2 regions of the Thalassotalea sp. HSM 43 genome follow, and region 2 is predicted to be linked to the other one. Evidence: predicted binding sites of a transcription regulator. Region 2 holds the regulator's gene; the other holds the start of a gene.
The links. Region 2 encodes LexA, which represses DNA repair genes until DNA is damaged. Its sites were predicted from a motif close to TACTGTATNNNNATACAGTA; they were not measured.
Positions count from the first base shown of each region.

Region 1 (16,241 bases), 1.8 Mb from region 2:
GTATTAGTAGGTCGTTCAGCACCTGACTTTACTGCTGCAGCTGTACTAGGAAGCGGTGAAATTGTTGATAACTTTAACTTAAGCGAAGCCATCAAAGGCAAAAAAGCAGTTATCTTTTTCTATCCACTAGACTTCACCTTTGTATGTCCTTCTGAGTTGATCGCATTCGATCACCGTATGGATGATTTCAAGAGCCGTGGCGTTGAAGTAATCGGTGTTTCTATCGATTCTCAATTCTCTCACAATGCATGGCGTAACACGCCAGTAAACGAAGGTGGTATTGGTCCAGTTCAATACACTCTAGTTGCTGACGTTAAACACGAAATCTGTCAAGCATACGATGTTGAGCACCCAGAAGCTGGTGTTGCTTTCCGTGGTTCTTTCCTAATCGATGAAGAAGGTAATGTTCGCCACCAAGTGGTTAACGATCTTCCATTAGGTCGTAACGTTGACGAGATGTTGCGTATGATTGATGCACTTTCTTTCCACCAAGAGCACGGCGAAGTATGTCCAGCGGGTTGGAACAAAGGTGACAAAGGTATGACGGCCTCTCCAGAAGGTGTTGCATCTTACCTTTCTGACAATGCTGACGAATTATAAGCATTAATTTAAACATTTTTGCAAAAGCTGCTTTTTTAAGCAGCTTTTTTTTTGTAGACTAGAATAAGGAAGTAGGGAGTAATAACCTTCCTGCGCGTTTATTTACCTGACATTAGTTTCAATGTCGTAAGGGGTAAAATAATAACGGATCATGGAATGACAATATGAGACTAAGTAAACCTATCTATGAAAAGCTACCGCTGATTTATTTCGGAGCCAGCGTTGCGCTTTTTTTTCGCTTCGATGATATCATCGCCCATATCTCGGCTTTATTGTTATATGTCGCTTCAGCAATGGTGTCGGTTATGCGTTCAGACTATCGACGTCAAACCCGTATAAGTAAAACTGTGCCTGGCTTGCGTTTGCCACAATTCGTCTACGAGTATTATCCTTGGGCTTTTATTGCGGTATCGATTGTCTTGGTAAAATATAAGGCCGACGCCATTGGTATTGGCATCGCTTTACCATTGGCATTGTTTGCATTAAAAATTATGTATGTACGACGTCAATCTAGACGGATAAACTTGATGCGTTACGGCGCGAAAAGCTCTTAACCAAATACGGTTAATCACATATATAGAAGTGTATACCTATGCTTTGTTGTGGCCAATTTGTGCCCAGTTAGGCCCAGTTAGGCCCAGTTAGGCATAGGTGCATGATACGTACGGGTTTGGTTGCGTATGAGTTATTACATTGGTGAAACAGCTAATGCTAACTCGCGTCAGAACCGTCTTCAGGTTTCGTCTCTTGCTCTTGCTCTTGTTCTGCTTCTTCTGCAATCGGCCAACCACCAAGTTGTTGCCATTTATTGACGATAAAACAAAATAGCTCAGCGGTTTTCTCGGTATCGTATAACGCGCTATGTGCCTCTTTGTTATCAAAGCCCAAGCCGGCACTTTCACATGCTTTGGCTAATACGGTTTGGCCTAGCGCCAAACCTGATAAACTGGCTGTATCAAAGCTAACAAATGGGTGGAACGGACTGCGCTTGATATTACAACGTTCCGTTGCGGCATTGACAAAGCCCAGATCAAAAGCAGCATTATGAGCGACCATAATCGCGCGCTTGCAACCATAGCCTTTCATTTCTTTGCGAATACGTTTAAAGATGGTTTTTAATACTTCCGCTTCATCGATGGCAGCGCGTAACGCACAGTGCGGGTCGATACCTGTAAATTCAAGCGCCGCTGGCTCTAAGTTGGCACCTTCAAATGGCTTAACATTAAAACATAGGGTTTCTTTTATCGACATCAAACCGGTAACTTCATCCATGTGCAAGATACTGGCGGCGATCTCAAGCAAAGCATCGGTTTTGGCATTAAAGCCTGCGGTTTCAACGTCGATTACGACTGGGTAATAGCCGCGAAAACGGCGGGCAAAAAGTGATTTTTCAGAATCCATAACAGCGAATGCAGTGCAAGCCTTGATTTAATTGAAGTATTTTTACTTAGGATGCAAAATTATCGCAAATCTCCCGCAAAAATTCATCTGTTGTTTTCATTTCCAGCAAGGTTTTTACCACTATTATCAATTTATCTAGGCATTATCATGATTGGCCTTGCAAACAGTGGCTTGCCAAGTAGACTATCAGCGGTGATATAAATTATAACGATGGATAATTATGATAAAGCTTTTCAATTCTTTGCTTTGTAGCATGTTGCTGCTGTCTTTTGCCTCAGTTGCCGAAGTTAAAGACAATTTAACCTATGCCAATTACGATCAAGTTAATGTAACTCACGCCTATCTTGACCTTGAAATAGATTTTCAACAAAAAGCGGTCAAAGGGTTTACTGATCTGACATTAAATTGGTTGCAGGATGAACCGACCTTAGTGGTGCTTGATACCCGTGACCTTATTATCGACCGTGCGATGGCACAAGATGAGCAGGGCAAGTGGCATAACGTCGCACACCAATTAGCATCTCGAGATGACGTTATGGGCTCAAAATTAACCATAGACCCTAAGTTTCAAGCGAAAACGGTTAGAATTTACTATCAATCAACCGAAAAAGCATCGGGCCTGCAGTGGTTAGGTAAAGAACAAACCCAAGGTAAAAAATACCCGTTTATGTTCAGCCAGAACCAAGCAATACATGCGCGAAGCTGGATCCCGATTCAAGATACCCCGGCGGTGCGTATGACCTATACGGCTCGCATTAAAACCGATCCGGCGTTACTCGCGGTAATGAGTGCCAATAATGAACCAAATGCCACAAAAGATGGCGATTATTTCTTTTCTATGCCACAAGCCATACCGGCCTATTTAATTGCTATCGGTGTGGGTGACCTACAGTTTAAAGCGATGAGTGAACAAACCGGCGTTTATGCGGAGTCGTATATCCTTGAACGCGCGGTTGCTGAATTCAACGATACCCAAGATATGATTGACGTATCTGAAGCCATGTATGGCGAATATCGCTGGGGACGTTATGACTTGTTGATATTGCCACCGAGCTTTCCTTTTGGCGGCATGGAAAACCCGAGACTTTCATTTATTACGCCAACTGTAGTCGCCGGCGACAAATCATTAGTTAACTTGATTGCCCATGAACTCGCGCATTCGTGGTCTGGCAACTTAGTCACCAACGAAAGCTGGCGTGACCTTTGGTTGAACGAAGGTTTCACTTCTTATGTTGAAAACCGCATTATGGAGCGCGTATTTGGCAACGACAGAGCCATTATGGAGCAAGTGTTAGGTGTTGCAGACTTGCAGACTGACCTAGCCGATTTGCCAGCCAGCGATTCGATACTGTACCTCGATTTACAAGGTCGAGACCCAGATGCGGCGTTCAGTGATGTGCCTTATGTTAAAGGCCAATTATTTCTAATGTTTTTAGAGCAGCGATTTGGTCGCGAAAAATTTGACCCATTCGTGTTGGATTATTTTAATCACTTTGCGTTTAAATCAATCGGCACCAAAGAGTTTATCAGCTATTTAAATACGCATTTAATCCACAAATACCCGGGTATTGTTGCCGATAAAGAAGTGAATGAGTGGATTTTTGGAACCGGATTACCCGCTGATGCACCACAACCACAATCCGATGTGTTTGTAAAAGTCGAACAGCAAAAGCGTCAATGGCAGGCGGGCGAGTTAACACTAAGTCAGTTACCAACCGCCAATTGGACCGTGCATGAATGGCTTTATTTCATTAATGGTTTGGATCGTGATTTAAATGAAGAGAAGATGGCAGAATTAGACAAAGCGTTTAATTTAACCAAGAGTCAAAACGCCGAAATTGCACATGCATGGTATTTATTGGCGTTGCACTCTGGCTATGATGTGATTATGCCTGAACTAGAGCAGTATTTAATTGCCATTGGTCGCCGTAAGCTGATTGTGCCTTTGTATAAAAAGCTTGCTGAATCAGAGCAAGGTCATGTGTTTGCCAAACGTGTATTTGCCATCGCTCGCCCAGGCTATCATCCATTAGCGCAAGGTACTGTTGACGATATCCTCAGCAAATAAAATGTATTTACCTTAATTAAAGCCCAAGTGCGTTGCTGACTTGGGCTTTTTTTTATGAAGTTTCTCGGTTGGCATAGTTTTTACTACACTTTGACGAGAGCTTTAAAATGAATACCGCAATAAATAATGTCACCAAGGCGTCACTGTACAGTGGATTAACTACACTGATGAACAAGTTCTTGAGTCTAGTAAGCCTAGACTTTGATTCATTTTAAACTCGATAAACCATTACTGTGATGTGAATAGAGCGACTTTGAATATGACGGATACGACTATGAGCCTTAAATTAAGCGCAGGTAATCACTTTCCAGCAATAGATGTTGTGCTAGAGAGTGGTGATACGGTACGACTGGGTCAATCGAGACAGGCTAACGCTGATTGGCAATTGGTGTTGGTTTATCGCGGTCGGCACTGCCCATTATGCACAAAATATTTGAATAATCTGCAAAACTACCAACAAGCATTGCTTGATGTTGGCGTAGATATTATTGCGGTATCGGCGGACAGTTTAGAACAACTGCAGCAACACAAAACGCAGTTGTCTGTCAATTTCCCTTTTGCTTATGGTTTGAGTATCGCCCAAATGCAAACTCTAGGTTTGTATTTATCTGACCCACGCTCACCACAAGAAACCGATCATGTATTTGCTGAGCCTGGCTTGTTTGTGGTCAATGAACAAGGCAATTTGCACGTGGTTGATATCTCAAATAACCCATTTGTACGTCCTGAATTAGAGGCACTGGTTAATGGTATTGGTTGGATACGCAACCCAGACAATAACTACCCGATACGTGGTATGCATGCACCTTAAGGCGGGCAATACCTAACCCCTTACAAGCAAAAAAGCCTGCAATTGCAGGCTTTTTATTTGTCTAAAAGATGCAGACTTTATTGCTTAGCAACCATGATCACATCGACTTCATGATGACTTTGTTGTTCGTCAACAATAACTCGTACGTCATTGCCTAAGTGATCAAAATGCAACTCTAGGCGACCGTACTGGATTCTATCTGAACTTGGCGCGCCAAATTGCTCACTGTAAAACTGTCGAACTTGGTCAAAGTCTGACTTGGTAAAATAGGTCACCATCGCTGGCAATTCATCATTGAATTGAGAAAAAATATGAGCATCATTTAATACCGGAATATTTATGGTGGACTCACTGCCGACTTGCTCGCTATCAGATGATGTAGCAAGTGGTTGAGATTGCTCGGCAATCGCAGTGTTGATACCGAAACACAGTAAACTTAGCGCGGTCAATGTTGTTATTTTTTTCATGAACAGGTCCTGCTGTTATTATCTTTTGTTAATTTACGTGGTTTCGGTTGTTGCGGTCAACTAAAACAGGTTAAACTCTGCCAACAATTTTACCTACCGTATTATTTTACGGTGATAAAAACCACTTTTAATTCAATTTGTAAGGGGATGTCTGTTGAAACATTGCGCTATTTTAACCATGGATTGCCTAGATGATTTTGAGGCATACGATCATTTATTCGATCAGCCATTGCTAGAACTTGGCTGGCAAACCCATATGGTGTCATGGCGCCAGAGCAACGTTGATTGGAACCAATACGACGTTGTGCTAATTCGCACCCCGTGGGATTATCAAGATGATGCGCCATTGTTCATGCAAGTACTTACTGATATTGAACAATCCCGTGCCGTGCTTGAGAACTCAATCAACATTGTCGAATGGAACATCAATAAAAAGTACCTGCGAGAGCTAGAGCAGTATTCGGTAAACATCGTCCCGACTATCTGGGAAGAGCAATACAATGAAGCCCTGGTTGGTGAATACTTTGCGCGCTTTGATACCCAACAAATTGTCATCAAGCCTTGTGTCAGTGCCAATGCCGACAACACCTTTTGGCTAACCACGCAAAACTGGCAAGAGTATAAACAAGATTTAGCTAACGCATTTGCGTCACGTGATTTTATGGTGCAGCCGTTTGTTGAAAGCGTCATCAATGAAGGTGAATATTCGTGTTTTTACTTTGATGGTCAATACAGCCACAGTATTTTAAAGACACCAAAAGAAAATGATTTTCGCGTTCAAGAAGAGCACGGTGGTCGACTTAAATTGGTTGATGCTGAACCTGTATTACGTGAGCAAGCAGAGCATGCCATGGCAAAACTTGCCCAGATTGATGAAATGCCAATGTACGCTCGTGTTGATTTTGTGCGAATCGGCGATAAATTTGCCATGATGGAAGCAGAGTTAATTGAGCCGTCTTTGTATTTCAATATGGATGAAAATTCAGCTCCATTATTTGCCACGTTGTTTGCTGAGCGAATGGCGAGAAAGCACAATCTATAAGTCACTCAGATTGACGACAAGTGATAAAAAAAAGGACGCTATGAGCGTCCTTTTTTGTTGTTCATGTTTGCCTAATAGCTAATAGCTAATACCTAACGCCTAACGCGGGTATCTGCCACAGATAACCTTAGGTGTTGGCCACTATGATGGCACGTAATGGTGCAGGGTGTCCTTCAATGGTTTTGTTGGCATCATTTGGATCAAGAAAGTCTTGCAATGATTCGGTATCTATCCAGTCGGTTTTGCGTTGCTCTTCAAATGCGGTTTGATCGATACTGACCACGCGCACATTCTTAAAGCCTAAGCGCTGCATCCAGAACACTAAGGCATCACAACTTGGTAAAAACCACACGTTACGCATTTTTGCGTAGCGATCGCCCGGCACTAACACGGTATTTTTATCGCCCTCAATGACTAAGGTTTCCAACACTAACTCACCACCTTTTACCAGTTGTGCTTTAAGTTGTTGCAAGAAATCAATCGGTGATTTGCGGTGATACAAAACCCCCATAGCAAACACTGTATCAAAGGCTTTTAGCTCAGGCAGATGCTCAACGCCCAGTGGTAATAAATTTACCGCAGGGTCTTGAATAAAGTGCTGCATCGATAAAAATTGCATCATAAATAATTGCGTCGGATCGATGCCAACCACAAACTTTGCCCCTGCGCCGCGCATGCGCCACAAGTGGTAACCGCTGCCACAGCCTATATCTAATACGTAGCGGTTACTAAGATCACTGATATGAGGTTGCAAACGATCCCACTTAAAATCGCTACGCCATTCGGTATCTATGTGAATACCATGGACGTGATAGGGTCCCTTGCGCCAAGGTTTGAAATTCTTCAGTAACGCCTCTATGCGTTTTTGTTGGCCTAAAGGAATGTCATCTGCAGCGCCAATAGTCACACCGTCTTTAACGTCAATCATTGATGGTGTTGTTTGTGGCAGTGCCTCTAAAGTTTTCTGCCACTGCTTGAATTCGCCGTGCAGTTCTTGTTTTTGCCAGTGCGCTAATTGCTCAGGTAATTGCGTAAGCCAATGCGCCAGACGGTTACCGGCGATTTGCTGATAGAATTGGTTAAATACGTTATTCATTATTTTATGGCGATAAGTGAGAAAAAGTTAAAGCATTGAAACCAGCTTGTGGCATGACTAAAGCCGGCTTGGCGTAAACGCTGATAATGGGTTTCTAGAACATCTGGTCGCATGACGTTTTCAATGGCCGCACGTTTTTGGGCGATTTCTAGGTCACTGTAACCATTCGCTCGTTTAAAATCATGATGCAAATCATTGAGCAACTCTCGGCAGGTTTCATCGCCATCATATATTTTTTCCGACAGGATCAATATACCGCCAGGCAATAATGACTCCGCGATTTTATCCATCAATTGTTGTCGTTTATCTTGTTCAATAAACTGTAGGGTGAAATTGAGTACCACGACCGAGGCATTCTCCATTGGGAACTCTAATATATCACCTTCATGAACCTCGCATGGGGTTGCTGCTTTAAAAGCATTAACGTGCATTTGACAGCGCTGCACCATATCTTTGGAGCTATCGATGGCGATAATTTTACAGTTGTTGGCATCTATGTTTTGACGCATCACCAAACTTGCGGCACCAAGTGAACAGCCTAAATCGTATATGTTACTGTTGCTCTGTGCATAGCGCTTACTCAGCTGGCCTATGGTTTCTATGATGTTGGAGTAGCCAGGAACAGATCGTTTGATCATATCCGGGAATACTTCAACGACCTGTGCATCGAAACGGAAATCGCCTACCTTTGCTTGCGGCTTTGAATAAATTATATCGGTCTGTTTATCTGTCATTAACTGTTTGTTGAATCTTTAATTGATTGGCTGCGCTATACACTTTGCATGAAACCACACGGATGATATCGCAATCTTTTATTGAGTCTAGGCAAATTATACCAGATAAACAAAAGCTTAAACGAGTATTAACGACGTCTTTTTGTTCGTTTTATCAGCTTTGCGAGCCAAAAAGCCTGAATTTTTATGTTTGTGGCTGAACAGCAAGCAAGTTGTGTCGATTTATTCTCGTAAAATATCGAGCCAATAGGTGACATTGCACCGCTATTCGCTATAATATCCGCCTTTGATTTTTGTCTTGTTCCTTATGGCGTTATACGCGAGGAGCTGAGCTAGAGAAAAGGCTTAGCGCAGCAGTGTCATAATAACACTGCAAAGGATCAGACCAGTAATAGACATGAGCAGGATAAATTATAATGCGTAGCGTATTTTGTGGTGAGGTAAATGAGTCTCACATCGGTGAAGAAGTTACATTATGTGGTTGGGTTAATCGTCGTCGTGATTTGGGCGCGGTAATCTTTCTTGATATGCGAGACCGTGAAGGTATTGTACAAGTAGTTTTCGATCCGGATTTGCCAGAAGTTTTGGAAGTGGCGAACACGTTACGTAATGAATTTTGCGTACAAGTTAAAGGTAAAGTTCGCGCTCGTCCTGAGTCGCAAGTAAACAAAGATATGGCAACAGGTGCGATTGAGGTATTAGGTTTAGAGCTTAATATCCTGAACAAAGCAGCGCCATTGCCAATCGACTTTAACCAAGAAAACAGCGAAGAGAATCGTTTAAAGTATCGTTACTTAGATCTTCGCCGCCCAGAAATGACTGAGCGTTTACGTTTTCGTGCCCAAGTTACATCAGCCGTGCGTCGTTCATTGGAAAGCCAAGGTTTCATGGATATTGAAACACCAATCCTAACCGCGGCAACACCTGAAGGTGCGCGTGATTATCTTGTACCAAGCCGTACGCACAAGGGTAACTTCTTTGCCTTGCCGCAATCGCCACAGTTGTTTAAGCAATTGCTTATGATGTCTGGTCAAGAGCGTTATTACCAAATCGTAAAATGTTTCCGTGATGAAGATTTGCGTGCTGACCGTCAGCCTGAATTTACCCAAATCGATATCGAAACATCATTCATGACCGCCGACCAAGTTATGCAAGTAACTGAAACCATGATCAGCGAATTGTTCAAAGACTTATTAAATGTTGATCTGGGCACATTCCCGCACATGAGTTACCAAGAAGCGATGACCCGTTATGGTTCAGATAAGCCTGATTTGCGTAACCCATTAGAGATGATTGATGTTGCGGATATTTTGAAAGACGTAGAATTTAAAGTATTTAATGGCCCTGCAAATGATCCTAAAGGCCGCGTGGCGGTAATTTGTGTGCCAGGTGCGGCAGCGACGTTCTCTCGTAAAAACATTGATGAATACGGCAAGTTTGTCGGTATTTATGGTGCCAAAGGTTTGGCATGGATGAAGGTTAATGACATCGATGCTGGCATGGACGGCATCCAGTCGCCAATCTTAAAGTTCTTGCCAGAAACCGCAGTAGCGGCGTTACTTGAACGTACCAATGCAAAATCTGGTGACATCATTTTCTTTGGTGCCGATGACTACACCGTCGTAACCGAGGCGCTTGGCGCATTGCGTTTGAAGCTTGGTGAAGACCTTGGCATCGTTAGCGATGAATGGAAGCCACTATGGGTCGTTGATTTCCCAATGTTTGAAGAGGCCGATGGTCACTTGCATGCATTGCACCACCCATTTACTGCACCAACCAAATTAACCGCACAAGAGCTAGAAGCAAATCCAATTGGCGCGCTATCTAATGCGTACGACATGGTTCTTAACGGTGTCGAGTTAGGTGGTGGTTCAGTACGTATCCATAGCCAAGAAATGCAAGCTGCGGTATTTAGAATTTTGGGCATCTCTGATGAAGAAGCGCAAGAGAAGTTTGGTTTCTTATTAGAAGCATTACGCTACGGTACGCCACCACATGCCGGTTTGGCATTCGGTCTGGATCGTTTGGTTATGCTAATGACGGGTGCGACATCAATTCGCGACGTTATGGCGTTCCCTAAAACAACAACCGCGGCGTGTCCATTGACTAACGCACCAGGTCAAGCAAACCCAGAGCAGTTGAAAGAACTGGGTATCGCATCTGTTGTTGAGCCTAAAGAAGAGCAGTAATCTTTAGTCACTAAAGCGAGTTAATAAGCCTCGAGCATTCGAGGCTTTTTTATGTTCGAGCATAAGTCGCGGTCAACCGCAGCACATAATGCTGCGATACATTGGTTGGCATCACACCTATTTGCGTTTATGCTAACTCTAACCGTCGTCATTCATCGGTAAAATAATATCAGTATGAGCATCATTCTTGGCATCGACCCCGGTTCTCGCATCACCGGATACGGTGTGATCTATAAACAGGGCCGTAAGTTTCAATACCTTGGCAGCGGTTGCATCAAAACCTTGTCTGCCGGCGATGATATCGCGTCGCGTTTGCAAGTCATTTTTGCGGGGGTGAGTGAGCTCATTACCCAATTTAAGCCAGATATGTTTGCCATTGAGCAAGTCTTTATGGGCTTGAACCCTGCCGGCGCTTTGAAATTAGGTCAGGCGCGTGGAGCCGCTATCGTTGCGGCAACGAATGCTGAACTTGATGTTGCCGAATACTCCGCAAGACAAATTAAACAAGCCGTTGTTGGCACAGGTGCGGCAAAAAAAGAACAAGTCCAACATATGGTTACCTCGATATTGAAGTTACCGTCGATACCACAAGCGGACGCTGCTGACGCCTTAGCGGTCGCTATCTGTCACGCCCATAGTTATGACTCTTTAATAAAGATGGCCGGTCAGGCAAAGAAAACCGTACGCGGACGTTTGCGATAGTTTTCCAAAACGCAGGTCTGTATTGACTTGCCGAATAGGGAAAATAGTTTACTATATATTTATACAGTGTTACTGTATAACCCATAGCAATAAAGAATAACATCAGGATACAAAGTGATAGGAAGATTGCGCGGCTTGCTTGTTGATAAACAGGCACCGGAAATATTATTGGAATGTGCCGGCGTTGGTTATGAAGTCACCTTACCGATGACCAGCTTTTATCATCTACCTCAGCTCGGTCAAGAAGCGATTATCTATACCCATTTTGCGGTTCGCGAAGACGCGCAGCAATTATATGGTTTTGCCAATCAAACAGAACGTAAGCTATTTCGTTTACTGATTAAGGTCAATGGCGTCGGGCCAAAACTGGCGTTAGCTATCTTATCAAACATGTCGGCAAATCAGTTTGTTCATTGCGTAAATCTTGATGACGTCACTACCATAGTAAAAATTCCTGGGGTAGGTAAGAAAACCGCAGAGCGCCTGCTCATTGAAATGCGCGATAAATTAAAAGACTGGGGACTCGATATTGAAACGCCGGTCACTGATGCCATTAGCTTAGATATGATGGACGGCGAAGTAGCTATTGCGACGGTAACAACAGCGAAAGAAGATGCCATTACCGCACTGGTGTCGCTGGGCTATAAACCGGCACAGGCTGATAAAGCGGTAAAAGCGGTATATCAGCAAGAAATGAGTTCTGAAGAGCTTATTCGTGATGCCTTGAAATCGATGTTATAAGTTAAAGAATTATGATTGAAGCGGATCGTTTAATACAACCTACGTTAAGTAAAGAAGAAGAAACCATCGATAGGGCAATACGCCCGAAAATGCTTGCCGATTACACTGGTCAAGACCATGTAAAAGAGCAGATGGAAATCTTTATTCAAGCAGCAAAAAAGCGCGAAGAGCCGCTTGATCATCTGCTGATCTTTGGGCCTCCAGGCTTAGGTAAAACCACGCTTGCCAATATCGTTGCTAATGAAATGGGCGTTAATATACGTACCACCTCGGGCCCGGTATTAGAAAAGGCCGGTGACTTAGCGGCATTGTTAACCAACCTTGAAGAGAACGATGTTCTTTTTATTGATGAAATTCACCGTTTAAGCCCAATGGTGGAAGAAATTCTTTATCCCGCGATGGAAGATTATCAACTCGACATCATGATTGGTGAAGGTCCGGCAGCACGTTCGATCAAACTTGATTTGCCACCGTTCACATTGATTGGCGCGACAACCCGTGCCGGCGCATTAACGTCGCCATTACGAGACCGTTTTGGTATCGTGCAACGTTTAGAATTTTATAAAGTAAGTGACTTAAAGCACATCATTTCCCGTAGCGCGCATTTCTTAAATGTAGAAATGGATGACGATGGTGCTTTAGAAGTTGCCAAACGCTCTCGCGGCACCCCTCGAATTGCCAACCGATTGTTACGTCGTGTGCGTGATTATGCCGAAGTCAAAGCCGATGGTGTTGCCAATCAAGACGTTTCAGCTAGAGCGTTAAATATGCTTGAGGTTGACTCGGAAGGTTTTGATTTAATGGATCGCAAGTTATTGCTGGCCATTATGGAGAAATTTGATGGTGGACCGGTAGGGCTCGATAATATCGCTGCGGCAATTGGTGAAGAACGAGAAACCATTGAAGACGTTATTGAACCTTTCTTGATTCAACAAGGCTTTTTGCAACGCACCCCAAGAGGTCGTATTGTCACGTCCAAGGCGTATTTGCATTTTGGTCTTGATATGCCGGAACGCTAATTGGTTTTTACGCGTTAGCGCAAAACTTGTTAAGCGTCTCTTTTATTGAGCTTGTTTAGATACTTATTTAGAGACTTTATTTAGACTTTTGAGAGAGTTGCTCAGGGCGATCATAGTCGGTTATGGTGCCCTTATCGTCGACTTCCACAGTGATCAACTGTGCACTATTAGCTTTTATAATATGTGCCGCGCCACTATCTCCACAAAGCTTAATCAACTGCTGAAAATACGGTTTAGAAAACCCCACAGGGTGACCATGTTGTGCCCGATATGTTGGCCGAATGATATGCTCAGGCAACACCGCCTGTTTTAATGAAATAATGCTTTGCCCACGAATGTCTGGCATATCCGCTAGAAACACCCATACCCAAGCAACCGCCGATTGTTGAGTGATGCGCGACATTGCCGCCGCTAGACTGCTACCCAAACCTATATCGACCGCCGGTGCTGCGATTAATTGAATTGCCTTATCGTCTATTAATTCGATAAGTTTTGCATCCTCGTGACGATGCACTAAATAGACAGTGTCAAAATGGCACTTTACTGTTGCCAGTGTTTGCAACAGCAATGGTGGTTCACCAACAAAACGTTTATCTGCACCAAATCGTCTGGAATAACCGGCGGCTAAAATGATCGCAACGTGTTGCTCTGGCAGGTCTGTCATCATAACTCTTGTTTACTTACACCGTGTCGCACACGAATAATATCAGCCATGGTGGCAATGGCGATTTCTACTGGTGTTTTACTGCCGATGTGCAAACCAATTGGCGCATTAAGGCGGCTTAATTGCTGGTCATTAAAACCGCATATACGTTTTAATCGTTCTAAACGTTTCTCTGTGGTGCGCACGGAGCCCATGGCTCCGATATAAAATGCTTTGCTTTCAAATACCGTCATTAATGCGACATCATCTAATCTTGGATCGTGGGCTAAGGCCAATACTGCACTATTGGCTGTCGTGTATTGACTGACAAAGTCATCTGGGGACATCCAGGTAATATCCACACCGCCGCGTTTCTTGTCGAACTGCCAGGTATTGCTGAGTTCTTTGCGCATGTCACACACTTTGACGTTAAAACCACTTAATAACCCGAGGCGAGCGATTTGTTCGCTAACCAAGCCTATACCAATTAACAATAATTGAAATATCTCCTGATAATGCAGCGTAATGTCATCGCCAATTTGTTCAACGTTTTGCAAAGGCTTAGCGTCAGTGTCGATAGCGCACAGTTGCCGCGATTGGGAGTCTAAGCGTACCATTCTTTGATAGGGGCGCTGGGCATGTGCTAAGTCTAACCATTGTTGAAAGTAAGCCCGCTCAATTTGGTTGGCGTCAACGTATTCAATAAGCAATTGGATCCGTCCACCACAAGGCAGTTCAGCATAACTGGCGGCTTGTTGGCCATGTTCGCCGTAAACAAAGGTTTGATTACATTTGTTAAAATAATCGTTATTTAGCATATCAACAAATGCGTCTTCTAGGCAGCCACCAGATATGGAACCAAACCGTTGTACACCGTCAGTGATAAATAGTGAGCCTATAGGGCGGGGGGCTGAACCATAAGTATTAGTAATCGTACACAACCAAAAGCTGTGATTATTGCTTAATAAGGTATTGGCATGTTCTAAAACGGTTATATCGGTAAGTTGCATGAGCATATTAAGTTGAAAGCATTGCTTATAACTTACTGATTAATTGTTTATTTGGCAAAAAAAAAGCCCACTTGAATTCAAGTGGGCACAACAATAAGAGTTGATAGTAGGAAGTTAAATAAATCCAGGAACAATAAATAACAAGAGATGTTTCTGAGATGCGCGCATTCTATAGAGATTTTTTTTCAGCAACAAACAAGATTTTTTTGATTTTCACATAAGAAAATCTAATGTGAAATGGGTGGTGTGAAAAAAATGACTAAATATGCAGTTGTTGCCGTAATGTATGCGTATAAAGCCTGATTGTTAAATATTTATTAACGTTTTAGGTCACCCAAAGTGACCTATTATGGATAACAAAAATTTGCGCTAATTCTTGCCTTCGCATTTTTTCGCCATTTTTTTTGTTGTATTGCTTATAAAATCTGCAAAAAATAACCGCCTGCACTTGAGGCCAAGGCCAGATATGACGTAAGATAGGGCCTTATAGTTGTGGTAGCCACTCAAAGAACCATTCATGGATAAAAATAATAATTTTACCTATCAGCTCCGAGTTTATTACGAAGACACCGATGCCGGTGGCATAGTTTATTATGCAAACTATTTAAAGTTTGCTGAACGTGCGCGCACAGAATGGTTACGAGCCTTAGGTATTAACCAATCTTTTTTTCTTGAACAAAAACTTGGCTTCGTGGTCAGAAAAGTAGAAATGGATAACAAAGCGTCCGCAAAACTGGATGACTTACTAACCATAACAACAACAATTTCGAATTTAAAAAAGGCAAGTTTGCAATTTAAGCAAGATATACACAACCAAGACGGTGTGCTGTTGTGCAGTATCTCTGTGTTGGTTGCTAGTGTGAATTTAGAAAAAGCCCGACCTTGCCCGATTCCTCAAGTCATATTAGGAGCATTAACCAGTGCACGCTGAACTATCGTTTTTTGATTTATTTTTGCAAGCCAGTTTACTCGTAAAAGCAGTAATGTTGACCTTACTAGGTTTCTCTATTGCTTCATGGACCATGATCATTCAGCGTTCAAAAGTTTTAAATAATGCCAAGAATCATGCCCAATCATTTGAAGATAAATTCTGGTCAGGCGCTGATCTAAGTAAGTTATATAAAGAAATCAATTCTCGAGGCAATTTTGTCGGCCTAGAAAGTCTATTTGTTTCCGGCTTTAAAGAATTTGCCCGCATTCGTAAAAACCCAGGCGCGTCGTCTCAGGAAGTCGTTGATGGTACTCACCGCGCCATGCGCGTCGCCTTATCTCGCGAGGTTGACGAATTAGAAACCCACCTATCATTTTTAGCGACAGTTGGTTCAATCAGTCCATATATTGGTTTGTTTGGTACGGTTTGGGGGATCATGAATTCATTTATTGCCTTAGGTGCTGTACAACAAGCAACCCTAGCCATGGTTGCACCTGGTATTGCCGAAGCCTTGATCGCAACGGCGATGGGATTATTTGCTGCGATTCCTGCGGTAATGGCGTTTAACCGTTTCTCACACAGCGTTGAAAAGCTAGAGAACAGTTACGGTAACTTTATGGAAGAGTTTTCCAGCATTTTACAACGTCAGTCTGTGGCTATGTCACAACAATCTCAGCAACCTGCTCAGTAATTCGGGAGAGCGACTATGTATGTTCGTTCCAAACGCAAACGCGTAGCTGAGATCAACGTTGTTCCTTATATTGACGTGATGCTGGTCTTGCTGATT
Region 1 covers NZ_CP038493.1:3,380,433-3,396,673, forward strand. Annotated here, with positions in the region: gene E2K93_RS14785 (peroxiredoxin) at 1-600, shown strand, start outside; gene E2K93_RS14790 (hypothetical protein) at 765-1,154, shown strand; gene rnt (ribonuclease T) at 1,312-2,001, opposite strand; gene E2K93_RS14800 (M1 family metallopeptidase) at 2,219-4,069, shown strand; gene E2K93_RS14805 (redoxin domain-containing protein) at 4,344-4,880, shown strand; gene E2K93_RS14810 (hypothetical protein) at 4,958-5,347, opposite strand; gene E2K93_RS14815 (ATP-grasp domain-containing protein) at 5,502-6,389, shown strand; gene cmoB (tRNA 5-methoxyuridine(34)/uridine 5-oxyacetic acid(34) synthase CmoB) at 6,517-7,485, opposite strand; gene cmoA (carboxy-S-adenosyl-L-methionine synthase CmoA) at 7,485-8,219, opposite strand; gene aspS (aspartate--tRNA ligase) at 8,636-10,408, shown strand; gene ruvC (crossover junction endodeoxyribonuclease RuvC) at 10,583-11,110, shown strand; gene ruvA (Holliday junction branch migration protein RuvA) at 11,225-11,851, shown strand; gene ruvB (Holliday junction branch migration DNA helicase RuvB) at 11,863-12,870, shown strand; gene E2K93_RS14850 (nucleotidyltransferase family protein) at 12,947-13,537, opposite strand; gene E2K93_RS14855 (XdhC family protein) at 13,534-14,523, opposite strand; gene ybgC (tol-pal system-associated acyl-CoA thioesterase) at 15,041-15,454, shown strand; gene tolQ (protein TolQ) at 15,444-16,145, shown strand; gene tolR (protein TolR) at 16,161-16,241, shown strand, end outside.
Region 1: a site for LexA is predicted at 11,160-11,179, ahead of ruvA (Holliday junction branch migration protein RuvA). Genes of this name have one in related genera too.

Region 2 (16,241 bases):
CTGGAATGCGAAATGATTATCTGGGCTAAAATGTCCTTTCAATACGCGGAAGAACATAACGATAAGCATGATCGCACCTAAGGTTACGTGTAAGCCGTGAAAGCCGGTCAGCATAAAGAAAGTGTTACCGTAGATACCACTGGCTAAGGTCAAACCCATTTGCGTATAGGCAATGATGTATTCTTCAACCTGCAAGCCAAGGAACACCAAGCCAAGTAGAATGGTAACCGCCAACCAAACTTTTAATGCTTTACGTTTGTTTTGCTCTAATGCAACGTGGGCAAAATGCGCTGTAAACGAAGAGGTTAAAAGCAACAAGGTGTTGATAAGAGGTAAACCATACCAACCCATAGCGGTGGTCTCGGTACCATCAGGAGTAACCGTTAAAGGCCATGCCGCCTGAAACTGTGGCCATAACACTTGCATTGTTTCAAGGTTATTACCATCACCACCTAACCATGGAACCGACAATACGCGAGCGTATAGCAGGGCACCAAAGAAAGCGGCGAAAAACATCACCTCAGAGAAAATAAACCAGCTCATACCTTGGCGGAATGAGTTGTCCATTTGCCCGGAGTATTTGCCAGCCATTGACTCGTCAATAACATTGGAGAACCAACCAATCACCATATAGATGATCAGCGCAATACCAGCCAGTAACACCCAGCCACCAAAGCCTTCTCCGGTATCAAGATTTGCCACATAGCTACCAGCGCCTACGGCAATCATAAACAGCGCAATCGCGCCGACTATTGGCCAGTGACTTTGCGCTGGCACATAATAGGTTTCGTATTCTTTTGTTGTACTCATAGTGTTTTCCTCTACACCTGATTCTTAACTCAAGGCCAATCTTTCGTTGTGCTTAACTGTTGTCAGTGATGTCATACAAGGTATATGACAATGTCAGCTCTTCAATGTGGTCGGGTAAATCGACATCGACATAAAACTGCAATGGCATCCAAACATCATTGTCTGCTTCCAGCGGCTGCTGGTTAAAGCAAAAACACTCAATCTTTTGAAAGTAATTTGCCGCTTGTCCAGGTGATACCGAAGGTACAGCTTGGGCAACAGCATAGCGGCCTGATTGATTCTTGGCGTAAAATTTTACAAACTTCATTTCTCCCGGGTGAACCTCAATAAAGTTCATCTCAGGTTCAAACTTCCATGGCGCACCTTGTGCGGTGCGACTAAGAAACTGAACCTTGATGGTACGTGAGGTATCGATGCCGTTGTCATTAACCTCGGCAGCGGTACTGGCCGTTTTGCCATTTAACCCGGTGATATCACAAAACACGTCATAAAGCGGTACCAGAGCAAAACCAAAGGCGAACATGGCAAACACGGTTAACACCAACTTGCCGACACTTTTCTTCACCTTTTTTTGGTGATCGGTGTTTGCGTCTGCTGTTTCAGTTTGCGGCTCGTTTTGTTGTTGCTCTGTACTCATATGAAGTGCTGCCTATTTTATTTCTGGTGGTGTTTCAAAGGTGTGATATGGCGCTGGCGACGGCACAGTCCATTCTAAACCTTCGGCACCTTCCCAACATTTCGCTTCGGCTTTTTCGCCACCGCGAATACACTTGATAACCACGTATAAGAAAATCAGCTGTGATAAACCAAAGGCGAAACCACCAATACTGATCCACTTATTAAAGTCGGCAAACTGTAGGGCATAATCCGGTACTCGACGCGGCATACCAGCTAGACCGATAAAGTGCATAGGGAAGAACAGAACGTTGACAGAAATCAGTGAACACCAAAAGTGTATCTTACCGATTTTCTCGTCATACATGTGGCCCGTCCATTTTGGTAACCAGTAATAGGCGGCTGCGAATAATGAGAACAGCGAACCGGTAACCAGTACATAATGGAAGTGAGCTACAACAAAGTAGGTATCATGATATTGGAAATCAACCGGCGTCATCGCCAGCATCAGACCACTGAATCCACCAATGGTAAACAAAATAACAAAGGCTATTGAGAACAACATAGGTGTCTCAAAGGTCATTGCTCCTTGCCACATGGTTGCGACCCAGTTAAACACCTTAACCCCCGTTGGTACGGCGATTAGCATGGTGCAGTACATAAAGAACAACTCACCCGCTAGCGGCATGCCCGTGGTAAACATGTGGTGAGCCCAAACGATAAACGATAAGAACGCAATGGATGCGGTCGCGTAAACCATAGAGCTGTAACCAAACAGTTTTTTACGGGTAAAGGCTGGAATGGTGGTCGATACAATACCGAATGCCGGTAAGATCATAATGTACACTTCAGGGTGACCGAAGAACCAGAATATGTGCTGGAACATAACCGGGTCACCACCACCGGCGGCGTTAAAGAATGAGGTACCAAAATAGGTATCGGTTAATACCATGGTAACCGCACCGGCGAGAACCGGCATAACCGCAATCAAAAGGTAAGCGGTGATGAAGAATGTCCATACAAACAATGGCATCTTCATGTAGGTCATACCTGGTGCACGCATGTTCATGATGGTCACGATGATATTAATCGCACCCATAATCGATGAAATACCCATAATATGTACGGCAAACACGAAGAATGCAGTACTGCCATTTGAGTAGGTTGTCGATAATGGCGCGTAGAATGTCCAACCGAAGTTAGGACCACCGCCTTCCATAAACAATGATGCCAATAAGATGCTGAACGCAAATGGCAAAATCCAGAATGACCAGTTATTCAATCGTGGTAGCGCCATATCTGGTGCACCGACCATCATCGGTATCATCCAGTTTGCCAAACCCGTAAAGGCTGGCATGATGGCACCAAATACCATGATAAGACCGTGTACTGTGGTCATTTGGTTGAAGAAGTCTGGTTCAACAATTTGCAAACCGGGCTGGAATAGCTCGGCGCGAATGACCATAGCCATCGCACCACCGGTAAGTAGCATGATGAAACTGAACCAAAGATAAAGGGTACCAATATCCTTATGGTTAGTGGTGTATAACCAGCGCTTCAGGCCGGTCATTTTATGATCATGGTGATCATCATGATGATCTAATGTTTCTGTAGCTGTACTCATAATCATTCCCCCTTATTTGACTACATCTTTGGCTTGCACAGCATCGCCGGTATCGTTACCCCAGGCGTTGCGCTCGTAAGTAACCACTGCGGCCATCTCTTGTGGCGTTAGCTGAGCGGCAAAACCTAGCATAGCGGTACCTGGTTTGCCGTTAGCAACCATGTCAATATGAGCGGCAATGTCACCGGTGGCCATAGCGCTGCCTTTTAAACCAGGGAATGCTGGCGGCATACCTTCACCATTTACTTGGTGACACGCGGCACATTTAGCGACGTAAACTTGCTCGCCGAGCTCCATAAGCTTGGCCATGTCCAAATCGTCCATGTTCACTGCAGCCGCTGGTGCAGGTTCTGCTTCAGGTGTGGCTGCTGCACTGTCGCTTGCGCCATCTGGAGCAACCGGTTGAGCACTGGCGCCACTCGCACCTTGACCAATTTCTTGAACGTCTTTGGCTTGTATGGTTTGACCCATATTATTACCCCAAGCATTACGCTCATAGGTAACAACAGCAGCAATCTCTTTCAAGCTAAGTTGCTTGCCGTAACCTTGCATACCGGTGCCAGCACGACCATTGAATACCACACTGATGTGTTCAGCCATTTTTTCAGCATCCACAGCAATACCTGAACCCGCGAGAGCTGGGAATGCAGGCGGTAGACCTTGACCATTAGGTTGGTGACATGCGGCACAATGCGCGGTATAGGTTGTTTCACCCAATGCCATCAAATCGTCCATAGACATTTCCGCATTAAGCGAAGCTGCTTCTGCTTGCTTGGCTTGAGTCATGGCAATCTTTTGTTCATTGATCCAAAGCTCATAGTCTTCTTCACTGCGTACATCGACAACAATTGGCATATAGCCGTGGTCTTTACCACATAGCTCGGCACAACGGCCACGGTAAATACCAGGTTCATTGACATTGGTCCAAGCTTCATTGATAAAGCCCGGGTTTGCGTCTTGCTTGACGGCAAACGCTGGAACCCACCAAGAGTGAATTACGTCATCTGAGGTAATTAGGAAGCGTACTTTACGGTTAACCGGTATGACCAAAGGCTTATCTACTTCAAGTAAGTAGTTTTCACCTTTTGCTTCACCTTCACCTTCGCGATTATCAAACTGTTCGCGTGGGGTAGACAGCACACTGTAATATTCGATGCCTTGATCAAAATATTTGTAATGCCACTTCCATTGGGAACCGGTGACCTGAATGGTTAGGTCGGAATTGGAGTTATCCTCCATATCGATCAAGGCCGTGGTTGCTGGCCATGCCATACCAATCAGAATAAGAATAGGAATAGCGGTCCAAAGTATTTCTACTTTAGTGCTTTCATGAAAATCGGCTGGCTTTACGCCTTTCGATTTACGGTGGAAGATCATGGACCAGAACATGGCACCGAATACTACGATACCAATGACGGTACAGATCCATAGAACCAACATATGCAAATCATAGACATTTTGGCTGACATCCGTCACACCTTTAGTCAAATTTAATTGCGATTCTGCCCAAGCTGAACTGGCAAACGTACTTGCCAACAACAGCCAACCCAGGTTACGTCTTTTCACTCGACATCTCCTCTGCTTGCAAAGCCAAAGAAAATACAGAAAAAGGGACAAGATACATCTTCATTCGATGTCGCAAATTTCCGTAAATTATTGTTATTGTTTTATACCGGTTAAATGATTAACTCGGCCATTTACGTACTGCAAATCTACGTTTAGTTTTGACGTGGTAGATTTAGCGCATTTTCTTATTGTTGTAATCGGCTGGTGTCACCAGGTGGCAAACAATCGGCCTGTTTTTGTTTATTTCATGTTCTAGAATTACTTAATTTTTATACAAGGTAAAGCGCTTTGTTAGAAATTTGTAAATCTTTTTTACAATCCAGATTATAAATGGGGCTAGAGTAAATACTCTTGTGTTTTAATGGGTTATAGGCGAGGTAAGGCGATGGAGGTTTTTTTGAGATACAAAAAACGCCCTAATTTGGGCGCTTTTAGAAGATGTTTGACTGCTTAAAGTTTGTACAGTTTTGCTGGGCTACATCCAGTCTGCATTGCGAACCACACCGACGGCGATTCCCTCAATATTAAAAGGTGTATTGGCTAAATCGACAACAATCGGTGAGAATGCTTCGTTCTCAGCGTGTAAATAAACGACATTACCTTCTCGTTTATAGCGTTTGACCGTCACGTCATCTTCGACACGAGCAACAACAACCTGACCGTTGTGAATATCGGTCGTTTGATGCACTGCTAAGAGGTCGCCATCAAATATGCCAATGTCTTTCATGCTCTCGCCATTAACGCGCAATAAGTAATCAGCAGCAGGGTGAAATAGACTACCGTCGATCTTGTATCTGTCTTCAACGTGCTCTTGGGCAAGAATAGGTTCACCTGCCGCAACTCGACCAATTAATGGCAAGCCTTCTTCTTCAATATGTTCTTCGGCTAGTTTGATACCACGGGAGGTACCCGGCAGCATTTCAATAAAGCCCTTTTTGGCCAGCGCTTTTAAATGCTCTTCCGCAGCATTCGCCGATTTAAAACCAAAAAAGTTGGCAATTTCCGCTCGTGTCGGTGGCATGCCGGTTTCGTTTATTTTTTCTTTGATCAAATCAAAGATTTGTTGTTGTCTGGCAGTCAATGCTCGCATGATATTTTTACAGCCTGTTTATCCGTACAGTAACTGTCAGTATATACAGCTTGGCAAGAATCGCAACCGATTATTTGTTTATGCCTGAATATGCTTGTGCTAATCATCGAAGGTATAAATCGAATTAAGACAGCGACATACATATGTTGGCACATAAAAAACGCCCTCATTGAGGGCGTTTTAGCTTGTAGTAAGGTTGTTCAGGTACAGGGGTGGTTAAGGCTTTAATACCGTATCAATGATATGCACCATACCGTCTGACAAGCGATTATCTTCGCTGATGATCTTCGCTTCTGATTTTTCGGCAATGATCAGGCCATCATCGTAATAAATACTGTTGCCATCAAGCATCTCGACCATTTTCGCACGGGTCACAGAACGTGAATTGCGCACGCCTTCAGTAACGTGATACTTCAATACATCAGCAACGCCATCGGCGCCAAGTAAACTCACGGCGGCATTAAACGCATCGGCATCATTGGTGGTGTTGGTTAGCATATAAAAAGCGTTGTCATTAGGCGCAAATACGGTTAAATCGCTGCCATCGAACGCGGCTACGGTGCCGGTAGCAATCAGCGCGGCGACTAATACGTCAAAATCTTCGCCGTTACTGTCAAAATCAAATGGTTCGCCAGACGCTCCAACAGCGAAATCGACGATACTTACATCGGATTTTTCTGTCCACTTAGGTTTTTCTGCGTAAGCCGATGCACATAAAAAAGTCGCAACTGATAGTGTTGCAATGGTTTTTGTTAATGAACTCATTACCGTATTCATCATAGTGTTCCTCTGTTTATTTTGACGTTGATAGTGATGGAGTAGTTACGGTAATTCGCTGCCAGAAGATCACTCAATAGATAACTCACCACTGAGTTATGGCTGTTAATCCGCGAATAGGCCACGACAATTTGCCGTGACCTTGCTATCGGGAATGACAGCTATGTGCGTGGTTAGTTGCTGTCTTTTTGGTTTGCAAAGGTCATGTCGTATCCGCTAGCCGATTGCTCATTTTTTTGCAGCAACAAGAACATGGCTTGGCTGGACTCGTCTAAGGTAATTGCTTGTGAGGCGAGCAGTATGTCGCTGCTGTCGCGCTTGGCAACGGCATATACAGTGTAGGTATTGTTTAACAGCTCGATATTACTGGCGTTTGCGTAACTGATATGGCGATAATTCGTTGAAGTTTCGATCAACTCATCACTTTGCACAAAGTAGACACTGACGCTATTGAAATCATCATCTTCAACAAGGTTTATGATGTCAATTTGGTGACTATAAATACTGCTACTTTGGGTGGTTTCAACCGCTAATGAATTGATTTTTATTTCTACTTCATCGACCAGTCCATCGCCATCTTCATCTACATCGCCGTCGCCATCATGATCAACGTCTTCTTCGCTGAGGTAAAAGAAGATGGTTTTCTCTTCGTTTTCAGCTAGGGTCAACAAATGATTGGTTAGCAAGGGTTGTTGTTGCGACGAGCTGAGCAAATCAATGCTGTAGTCACCTTGGCTGACAATATAGGTGTCACTGTATTGACCAAAACCGATGTTATCGATAGCAATGGTTTCATCAATTGAACGCAAGGTGGCATCTATAGAATGGTCATAATCAGGTATTAGGTCGTGCTCAGTAATACTGTTGAACAGTCGCAGTTTAGAATCATCCCCATCGCTTTGTAATGTCATAAAGTCGTATTTTGAAATCATATCGATGGCAAACGGCGACGAGCCTGCACCTTGGTTTTGTCGCACCACGACAATATATTGCGAGGTGTATTGCATAGGCGCTTGGGTCGATTGAAATAACACTTGGTCACTGCCAGCTTGGGTAATATAAAAGGTATAGTCGTCTTGATCGTGTTTTTGATTTTCACTGATCACCCCGTAATTAAGTTGTTCAAGCGCAATCGCCTCATTGAAGGTTTCATCGGCTTTCGACATGTAGACATCAATATCTTGCATTGCTTCATGTAAGTTGAGCAGGCGGATATTAAACAACTCCTCGTCATTGTCGTTATCATCATCAATGACTGGAATTTCAAAGGACATCACTTGCGGCGCCTGGACGTCACCTGTTAGGGCAAAAAATTGAATGCTGTCTTTACTGAATTTATGGCTTTGTTGATAGATGATTTGTAGATCTTCGCGACTGCTGCTGTCAGCATCATCTTGCCAAGCAAGCTCCACATAATAGTCGTCAGCTTCGAGCTCGTAACGGTTGTTTGCATCAGCAAATGCTAACGGTGAAAAGGTGATTTCAAAATCGTCGTCATCGTCATCTTCGTCGAGGTTTTCATCGACAGTAAAGTAAATGCTAGGCGCGTTGTTTGAGGCATTGTAAAACTGCACAAAGGCATTGTCAGAATCGCTCTGTTCATCGTCTGAACTGCACGCGGTCAATAAACTGGCTAATACACTGGCGCAAAGCACAGGTTTTATGCTGTTTAAAGAGAGTGTCTTATTATGTAAATTCATGGTTCCTACCCTATTAAATTAAAAAAAGAACAAGCCATATTGTCGATATGGCAACACCCAAAATAGATAACGGTATTAACAAATTGTTCACTTGGGTAACGCCTATTTACAGTACTTTACGAAACGGCTTTAAACTTTACGTTGCTTTACATTTGGCGGGGGAACTTTCGCTATTTGTGCTAATAAAAAAGGCGGCGGTTTTGCTGCTGTTGGGATTGCCCAATACTGGCATTTAATAACTCGCAAGCATTGGCTGATTTTGGCCGATTTAGTGATTGGATTTTCTTTAGAGAGTCGCAAATGGGTTGCTTCACGCTCCTGCTATTTCGCGATATAGCAGCCTTTTTATCGATATTTATGCTCAAATAGTGGCGAATGTAGCAACAGCATCGATAATAATGGTAGAATTGCCGCAAATTTTTAAGTGATTAATCCGCCAAGGATTTTAAATACAAAATGAGAGCCTTGTTCTATTTTTTATTATCTTTACCTGTACGCTTGTTGGTCAAGTGTAAGGTAATTCCTGACAACGCTGAAACGTTCGAGTTGGGCGACAACAAAGACGTGTTTTATATTGTCCGTCATCAATCGGCGAGTGACTTATTGGCATTACGAATGGCCTGTAAGTCTTTAAACATGCCTGATCCATTAGAAAGCGTTGTCGTAGATGGCCAACAAATGGAACGTTGCATTTGTTTGGAAAAGCCAAGCTCTATTTTTCCTTGGATGAAACCTGGAAAAACGCGCGCTATGAGTTCAGGGTCGGCGTTACTTAAGGCGCACCAAAAAGATCATGAGCGCAACGCGAAGCTTATTCCGGCGAACCTGTTGTGGGGACGTAAACCGGGCAAAGCCAAAGTCAATGTCAGCGACATGATTGCCGATGAGACCTCGCCTAACTTTTTACGTAAGTTCTTTATCGTTTTGTTTTTGGGTCGTGATGCCTTAGTGCGTTTTAGCGAGCCCGTATCATTACGTCAAGTGGTCGATACGCAAGGCAGTGACGACATCGCCGCGCGAAAATTGATACGTATGGCGCGTATTCATTTTCATCGCCAATCGGTCGCAACGACCGGCCCACGTTTAATGGATTTGCACCAAAAGTTTACCGCCTTATTTGCCAATCCAGCGATCAAGCGTCTGATTAAAGAAGAAGCAAAATCCAAGGGTAAGAGCGAAGAAGAGATCAAAAAACAGGCGCGCGGCATGATGAAAGAAATCGCCGCGGATTATCGCCCGGTAACCATACGACTTGGTGACCGTGTTTTGACCTGGTTATGGAATCGTTTATACAACGGTATCGAAGTGAAAAATGGCGACCGCTTGCGTGAGTTATCACAAGCCGGCCATGAAATCATTTATGTACCGTGTCATCGCTCACATATGGATTACTTATTACTGACCTATGTGATTTATCATCAGGCAGTCGCGACACCGCGAATCGCCGCGGGTATCAACCTTAACTTTTGGCCTGCTGGGCCAATTTTCCGTAAAGCGGGTGCATTCTTTATTCGTCGTAGTTTTCGTGGCAACCGCTTATATTCAACGATTTTCCGTGAATATTTAGGCTTACTGTTTACCCTTGGTTACCCTGTTAAGTACTACACCGAAGGTGGTCGCAGCCGCACCGGTCGTTTACTGCAACCAAAAACCGGTATGATCGCGATGACGGTGCAAAGCATGCTTAAAGGCATCGAACGTCCGCTAACCTTAGTGCCTGTTTATCTTGGTTATGAGCACGTTATGGAAGTCGCCAGTTACCACAAAGAACTGAAAGGCAGCGGCAAACAGAAAGAGTCGGTATTCGGTATTATTAAAGCGATTCGTAAGTTGCGCAACTATGGTAAAGGTTACGTCAACTTTGGTGAGCCGATCAGTATCAATGATTACTTAGACAGCAATGTGCCGGAATGGAAAGAAAGCATCGATCCTATCGACCCGCCTAAACCAAAATGGTTAACACCAACGGTAAATGGCCTAGCAGATCAGGTTATGACCGAAATCAACAAAGCCGCGGCATTGAATTCGGTGACCTTAACGGCGCTTATTTTATTAACGTCTGAGAACAAAGCGCTCACGCGTAAAGAGTTAGAAGCGCAACTAGACTTCTTTATTGAGGTGCAAAAAGCCGCGCCGTTCAGTAAGGAAGTGTATATTCCGCATGAATCCGGTAAAGAGTTAGTCGACTCGGTTATCAGTCTTAATAAAGTCGATGTGACTGACGATAAAATGGGGCAATTAATCTCGTTAACTGATCAAGCTTGTTTAGAGATGAGTTATTACCGTAACAATATTTTGCACACCTATATGTTGCCGTCAGTGGTCTGTCGTTTATTAAACACCTACGACAAATTAACCACCGAAGAAATTGACACGAAAGTAGAACAATTGATGCAGCTAATTAAGGCTGAGTTGTTCTTATGGCATAGCCATGATGACATTGTTGAACAAACAGAGACGATACTTAAGTACTTTGAACTGCAGCAATTGATTAAGCAGAGTAAAGCGGGTTACTGGAGCATTAATGCTGAGAACAAAAGTAGCCATATGCTTAACCTAATGTCATCGTGCATCAGTGAAACGGTACAGCGTTACACCATTGTTTTGAATATCGTCAATAGCTCGTCACCAATCGCTCGCTCAGCATTAGAAAGCGATGCCACAACGTTGGCAGAGCGCATGTCGAAGTTGCATAACATCAATGCACCAGAGTTTATCGATCGCAAGGCACAAACCGCCGTGGTTAATGCCCTGCGTGATTATGGTTATATTGAAACCGATGATACCGGTAGCTTTATCAAAACCGATAAATTGGCCAGCCTAGATGAAACCCTAGAGCATTTGATTGAGCCAGATGTATTGCAAAGTATTTTGCATACTTAATCGAAACAAATGACAAAAGGCTGGTAGATACCGGCCTTTTTTGTGTCTGTTTGCAGCATAATTAGCCATTAAATTTTGGTATCTTTTGGTCAACATGCTAACGTTTGTGGCAAATCACTTTTTTAAAGCCATTGTTATGCGTTTAGCCTTATTATTTACTTTGTTTTTGCCACTTGTTGCTCAGGCAGCACAGCCGTCTGTTGATGTTCCTGCGCTGCCGGAGCCGGTCAGCAATAATGCCGTCGCTAAGGTACAAACCAAGCAAGGTGAGTTTATTATTAGCTTTATGGGCTTGGCGGCCGGCAAGACATATCAAGATGTGCACAACAAGGTTTGGGCGTGGCAAGTGGGCAGTGATGCTTGGCAGGCGAAAACACCTGTACCTTCAAGCTTGCCACTAAAAGGGCGTTTGGCGGCAATTGCGGTTGGTATTAACGATAAGGCTTATATCTTTGGTGGCTATACGGTTGCTAAAGACCATTCGGAAATCTCCTCACCTGATAGCTTTCGCTATGACGTTATCAACGACCGTTATGAGACGATTGCACCTATGCCGGTACCCGTCGATGACAGTGTCGCCTTGGTGTATCAGCAGCGTTATATTTATCTGATCAGTGGCTGGCACAACGCGGGCAATGTCAATTTGGTGCAAATTTACGACACCAAGACTGACAGCTGGCAACAAGGCGCGCCATTTTTAGGTGAGCCTGTTTTTGGTCAAGCAGCGGGCTTGGTCGATAACGTTATGCTGGTGTGTGATGGCGTAAAAGTTCAGGCTAACCTGTTAAAAAGACGCAGCTATGCCATGGCAACACAATGCCTTAAAGGCAGCATAGATGAGAAAAACCCAGCTAAGATTGATTGGCAATTGGTTGAACATCCTACCGGTCAGGGACGCTATCGAATGGCAGCCATAGATGTGGCTGGCAAAATTGCCTTTGCTGGTGGTTCAAGTAACCCATATAACTACAATGGCGTCGGTTATAATGGCGAGCCATCTGAGCCTGATGCTAAATTATGGTTGTTTGAGCCAAGCGATAATAGCTGGCAGGTAATATCAACTGAGCACCTAACCATGGACCACCGAGGCTTAATTAAGCTTAATGATCAATTGCTTACCATTGGCGGCATGACAACCAATCAGCAAGTGTTAGATAAAGTCACGATATGGTCAGATAACACTCCATTACCGTAAACAACATCATCTAACATTTTTTAAATATTTGTTGATCTGGATCAGTATCAATCCTGCGGCCATCTCCTATGCTTTAGTTAGTTTAAATAAACGGGATAACACAGGAGAGAGTCATGGACAATTTAAGCTTTCTACTAAACGATCCTATTGTCTGGATCTCAGCTATTGGATTAACAACCGTATTGGTTATTTGCAGCTACTACGTGTACTTTTTTATAAAACACATAAACGGTGATTTGTAATTCTCTTATTAACACATAATTTATCTCCCTCGGGTAAATTAATTTTTGGCGATGTCAATTCATGACCTTTCTCTAAAGGCTTTGTGGCATCGCTTTTTCTTATCTAAATCAATATTTTCAGCAAACCCTTCTAAAATAGCCGCGATATACGCAACATATCGGCTTATTCCTTGCAATTCGCTGTCGCAAGGTTAATATCGAATTGATAACAAGAAAAAGGGTAAGGGTTTATGTTAGGGCAATTGTATGCCGGGCTTATTAAAGCGACGGCGAATGTGACCAGGCTAGCTGTAGCAACACTATTGGTGGTGCTACCATTAACGGCTCAGGCAAAAGTTATTGCCAACTCGGTAAAAACGACCAAACAAATCAATTTCAAAGGCCAATCGCTGGAGATCATCAGTGGTGAATTTGAATTTGCGCTCGACCCATTAAATGCTGCCAATACAGCCATTGTTGATTTGCAGCATGCCAGCAAAGACAACGACGGTATGGTGCGCGCCAAAGCCAACTACGTGGTCATTCAGCACCAAGATCCTAAACTGCGCAACGGCGCATTAATTGAAGTGTCTAATCGTGGCTCGAAAGCCTCGCTACGCTATTTCAATTTTGCCCCCCGCAGCGCCATGCCAACTCAAGCATCACATCTTGGTGATGGTTTGATTCAGGAGTTGGGAATGTCGATGATCTGGGTTGGTTGGCAAGGCGATTTGAATGCCGGTGAGCATGTTTTACGTGCGCAATTACCGAAAGCATTAGGCCAAGCCGGTTGGGCTCGCAGCGACTGGACGGTAGATACGCCTAAATCGTTATTGTCCCTTGCTCATCGCCCCCAAATAGATACGGTTTATCCCGTCGAATTTAGTAAAGAATCTCAAGCGTGGCTGACGCGTCGTATGGGGCGTGACAGTTTGAAAAGCGTGGTGCCACGCGACAGTTGGCAATTTAGCTCCGACGGCAAGTCGATTGCGGGCAACTTTGAACCAGGCATTTATGAATTAGTATACCCAACCAAAGACCCACTCGTTGCAGGTGTTGGTTTAGCGATATTGCGTGATACCGCCGATTACGTAAAACAAGCCGACAGCCCATATCAAGTTGATAAAACCATCGCCTTTGGGGTATCACAAACTGGCCGCTTTTTACGTCATTTTTTATACCAAGGTTTCAATGAAACAGAAGGCGGAGAAAAAGCTTTTGATGGTATGTTTATCCATACCGCTGGCGCCGGCCGAGGCAGTTTTAATCACCGATTTGCGCAACCGTCCCGCGACGGCCATCGCATGACCGCCTTCTTTTACCCAACCGATATATTCCCGTTTACCAGTGAACGTGTGCGCTCGTCGATTACCAATAAGAAAGAGGGCTTGTTAAAACGTCATCACGAAGACTTTTACCCGAACATCTTTTACACCAATACGGGCTATGAGTATTGGGGCCGAGCTGCAGCGTTGATACATACTCATGATATTTACGATGTTGAACCAAAGAAAAACGAACGTATTTATCACTTAGCCTCTGCGCAGCACTATGTAGAAGGTCATCAAAATTTAAATGCAATAAGTCAGGTTGATAACTTATTCCAAGGCAATCCAATCGATTTTCGCGTGCAATTACGTGCCTTATTGGCGCACCTTGCCAATTGGGTTGTAAAAGAAAACGCGCCACCGCGTAGTGCGTTTCCAAGGTTTGCCAACCAAACCCTTATCACGTTTTCACACTTTCAATTACCACCTTGGTTGCCTATTGATAAACCATACAAGCCTCATACTGCCTATGAAGTCGATTACGGCGATCAATGGCAACAAGGCATTATCGATAATCAACCACCGGTGATATTGGCTGAAATCATGCCAGCGGTGCCTAAGGTCGATAATAACGGTCATGAGCTGGGCGGTATTAAGCACCCTTTGATTCAAGCACCGATTGCGACCTTTATGCCATGGAGCTTGCGATACAATAAATTCGCCAGTAATGAAATCAGTGATTTTCGCGGTGCAACTTTACGTTGGAGTAAGGACAAAATATTGCAACGCTACAGCAACGAAAAAGCGTATCAAAATCACCTTAAAAATATGTCTGATAAGAGTGTAAAAAGTGGTTGGTTGTTACCACGAGACGTTAGTCGCGTATTACAGCAAGGTAAATGGCTGTGGCAGTGGAGTATGCAACAACCTAAGAAGAAAGTTGCAACAACACTAATACAAGACAAACAAGACACGCAAGCCACGCAAGACAAGCAACAGAGCGAATAGCAATAACCTTACGACGATAAACAAAAAAGGAGGCGCTAAGCCTCCTTTTTTCTTGTGCTATTAGATTAGATTGTCGTTCAATGCATTTGCTTTGACTTTCAGATATTAGTCTGTAAATTACATAAATAGTGTAGCGAATAAGAGCGAACTAGAGCCAGCCAAGGAAAGATAAAGTTGAGTAAGGTATTTTTTATTTTTGGCTTAGTATTAATGACATACGGCGTAGTGATGTATGTTATAGATTTTCTTCCCGTTGACATGTTTCATCATTCGAACGAAAACGAGTACATTAAATCAGTTAGTAATGATTCAATATCTTGGTCTGCATACAAGTTGCATACAAGTTGCATGCATTGATTGTTGGGTTGTTACTAGTGGTCGCAAGTAAGTTCACAACAGGCTGAAATGAGCGGTAAGCGGCTATACGCTGTCTCTCAAAAATAACACCGTCATTGCGGCGAAGGCCGCAACCCCGTATTGTAAAAGTGTGCCTCTAAATCCCCACCACTACGTTTTCAAAAACAAATCTAAACTATAATTAAAGTTCATTTTTTGAAATGGACTTCAATTATGAAACGACCTGTAATTTATATTCTTTCTAACGAGCGAAATACTGTTCTATACATTGGCGTAACCAGCAATTTAATTCAGCGCGTCTATCAGCACAAGCATAAGACAATTAGAGGTTTTAGTGCCAAATATAACCTAACTAAATTAGTTTACTTTGAAACTTTTGATGATATGGATAACGCAATTACAAGAGAGAAAAGATTAAAACAATGGCATAGACGATGGCAAGAGAGGTTAATTGGTGAAATGAATCCAGATTGGCGAGATTTATATTTTGATATTATTTAAGTGCGTGTATATACAGTCACAGAGCAGTCATCGGGGTTGCTGTCTTTGCCGCAATGACGGTGAAAAATCATAGTTTCTACTTCCGCTAATGGCACAAAGCGGAAATAATTAGTTTCAAGTGATCTGACCCCTTGAAGCAAAGCCACCCTATCTAATATGACATACAGAGCACAGCCGAATACAAAGGGAGTTATGGCGGCTAATGGCACACAAGAGTCAGATGATAAAATCACATAAGTTAAATCAAACACCTAACGGCAGACAAGAGGGATAAGCGGCTATACGCTGTCTCTCAAAAATAACACCGTCATTGCGGCGAAGGCCGCAACCTCGTATCGTATAGGTTTGCCTTTAACACCGCAATACTGAGTCTCTTCGAAACTGGAGAAGATCCCACCCAAAAACACGGTGGGATGACGCACAGGATGTGCTAATGCAAATTGCTTCATGGATGGAGGTTGTATATGTGTGATGGTGCAACTTTTCTAATTATGTGCGTACTTCTTTGGTGATTTTTTAATATGTATTGTGACCGTCTCTGATTGGCACAAAGCTGCCCTTTAAAGTCACTTCGAACCTTATGGAGGTTCCCGCCTTCGCGGGAATGACGGTGCTATTTTTTAACC
Region 2 covers NZ_CP038493.1:1,554,462-1,570,702, reverse strand. Annotated here, with positions in the region: gene E2K93_RS06695 (cytochrome c oxidase subunit 3) at 1-810, opposite strand, end outside; gene E2K93_RS06690 (cytochrome c oxidase assembly protein) at 863-1,447, opposite strand; gene ctaD (cytochrome c oxidase subunit I) at 1,460-3,049, opposite strand; gene coxB (cytochrome c oxidase subunit II) at 3,062-4,615, opposite strand; gene lexA (transcriptional repressor LexA) at 5,091-5,705, opposite strand; gene E2K93_RS06670 (fasciclin domain-containing protein) at 5,922-6,485, opposite strand; gene E2K93_RS06665 (hypothetical protein) at 6,656-8,182, opposite strand; gene plsB (glycerol-3-phosphate 1-O-acyltransferase PlsB) at 8,639-11,065, shown strand; gene E2K93_RS06655 (Kelch repeat-containing protein) at 11,160-12,260, shown strand; gene E2K93_RS06650 (alpha/beta hydrolase domain-containing protein) at 12,733-14,757, shown strand; gene E2K93_RS06645 (GIY-YIG nuclease family protein) at 15,328-15,615, shown strand.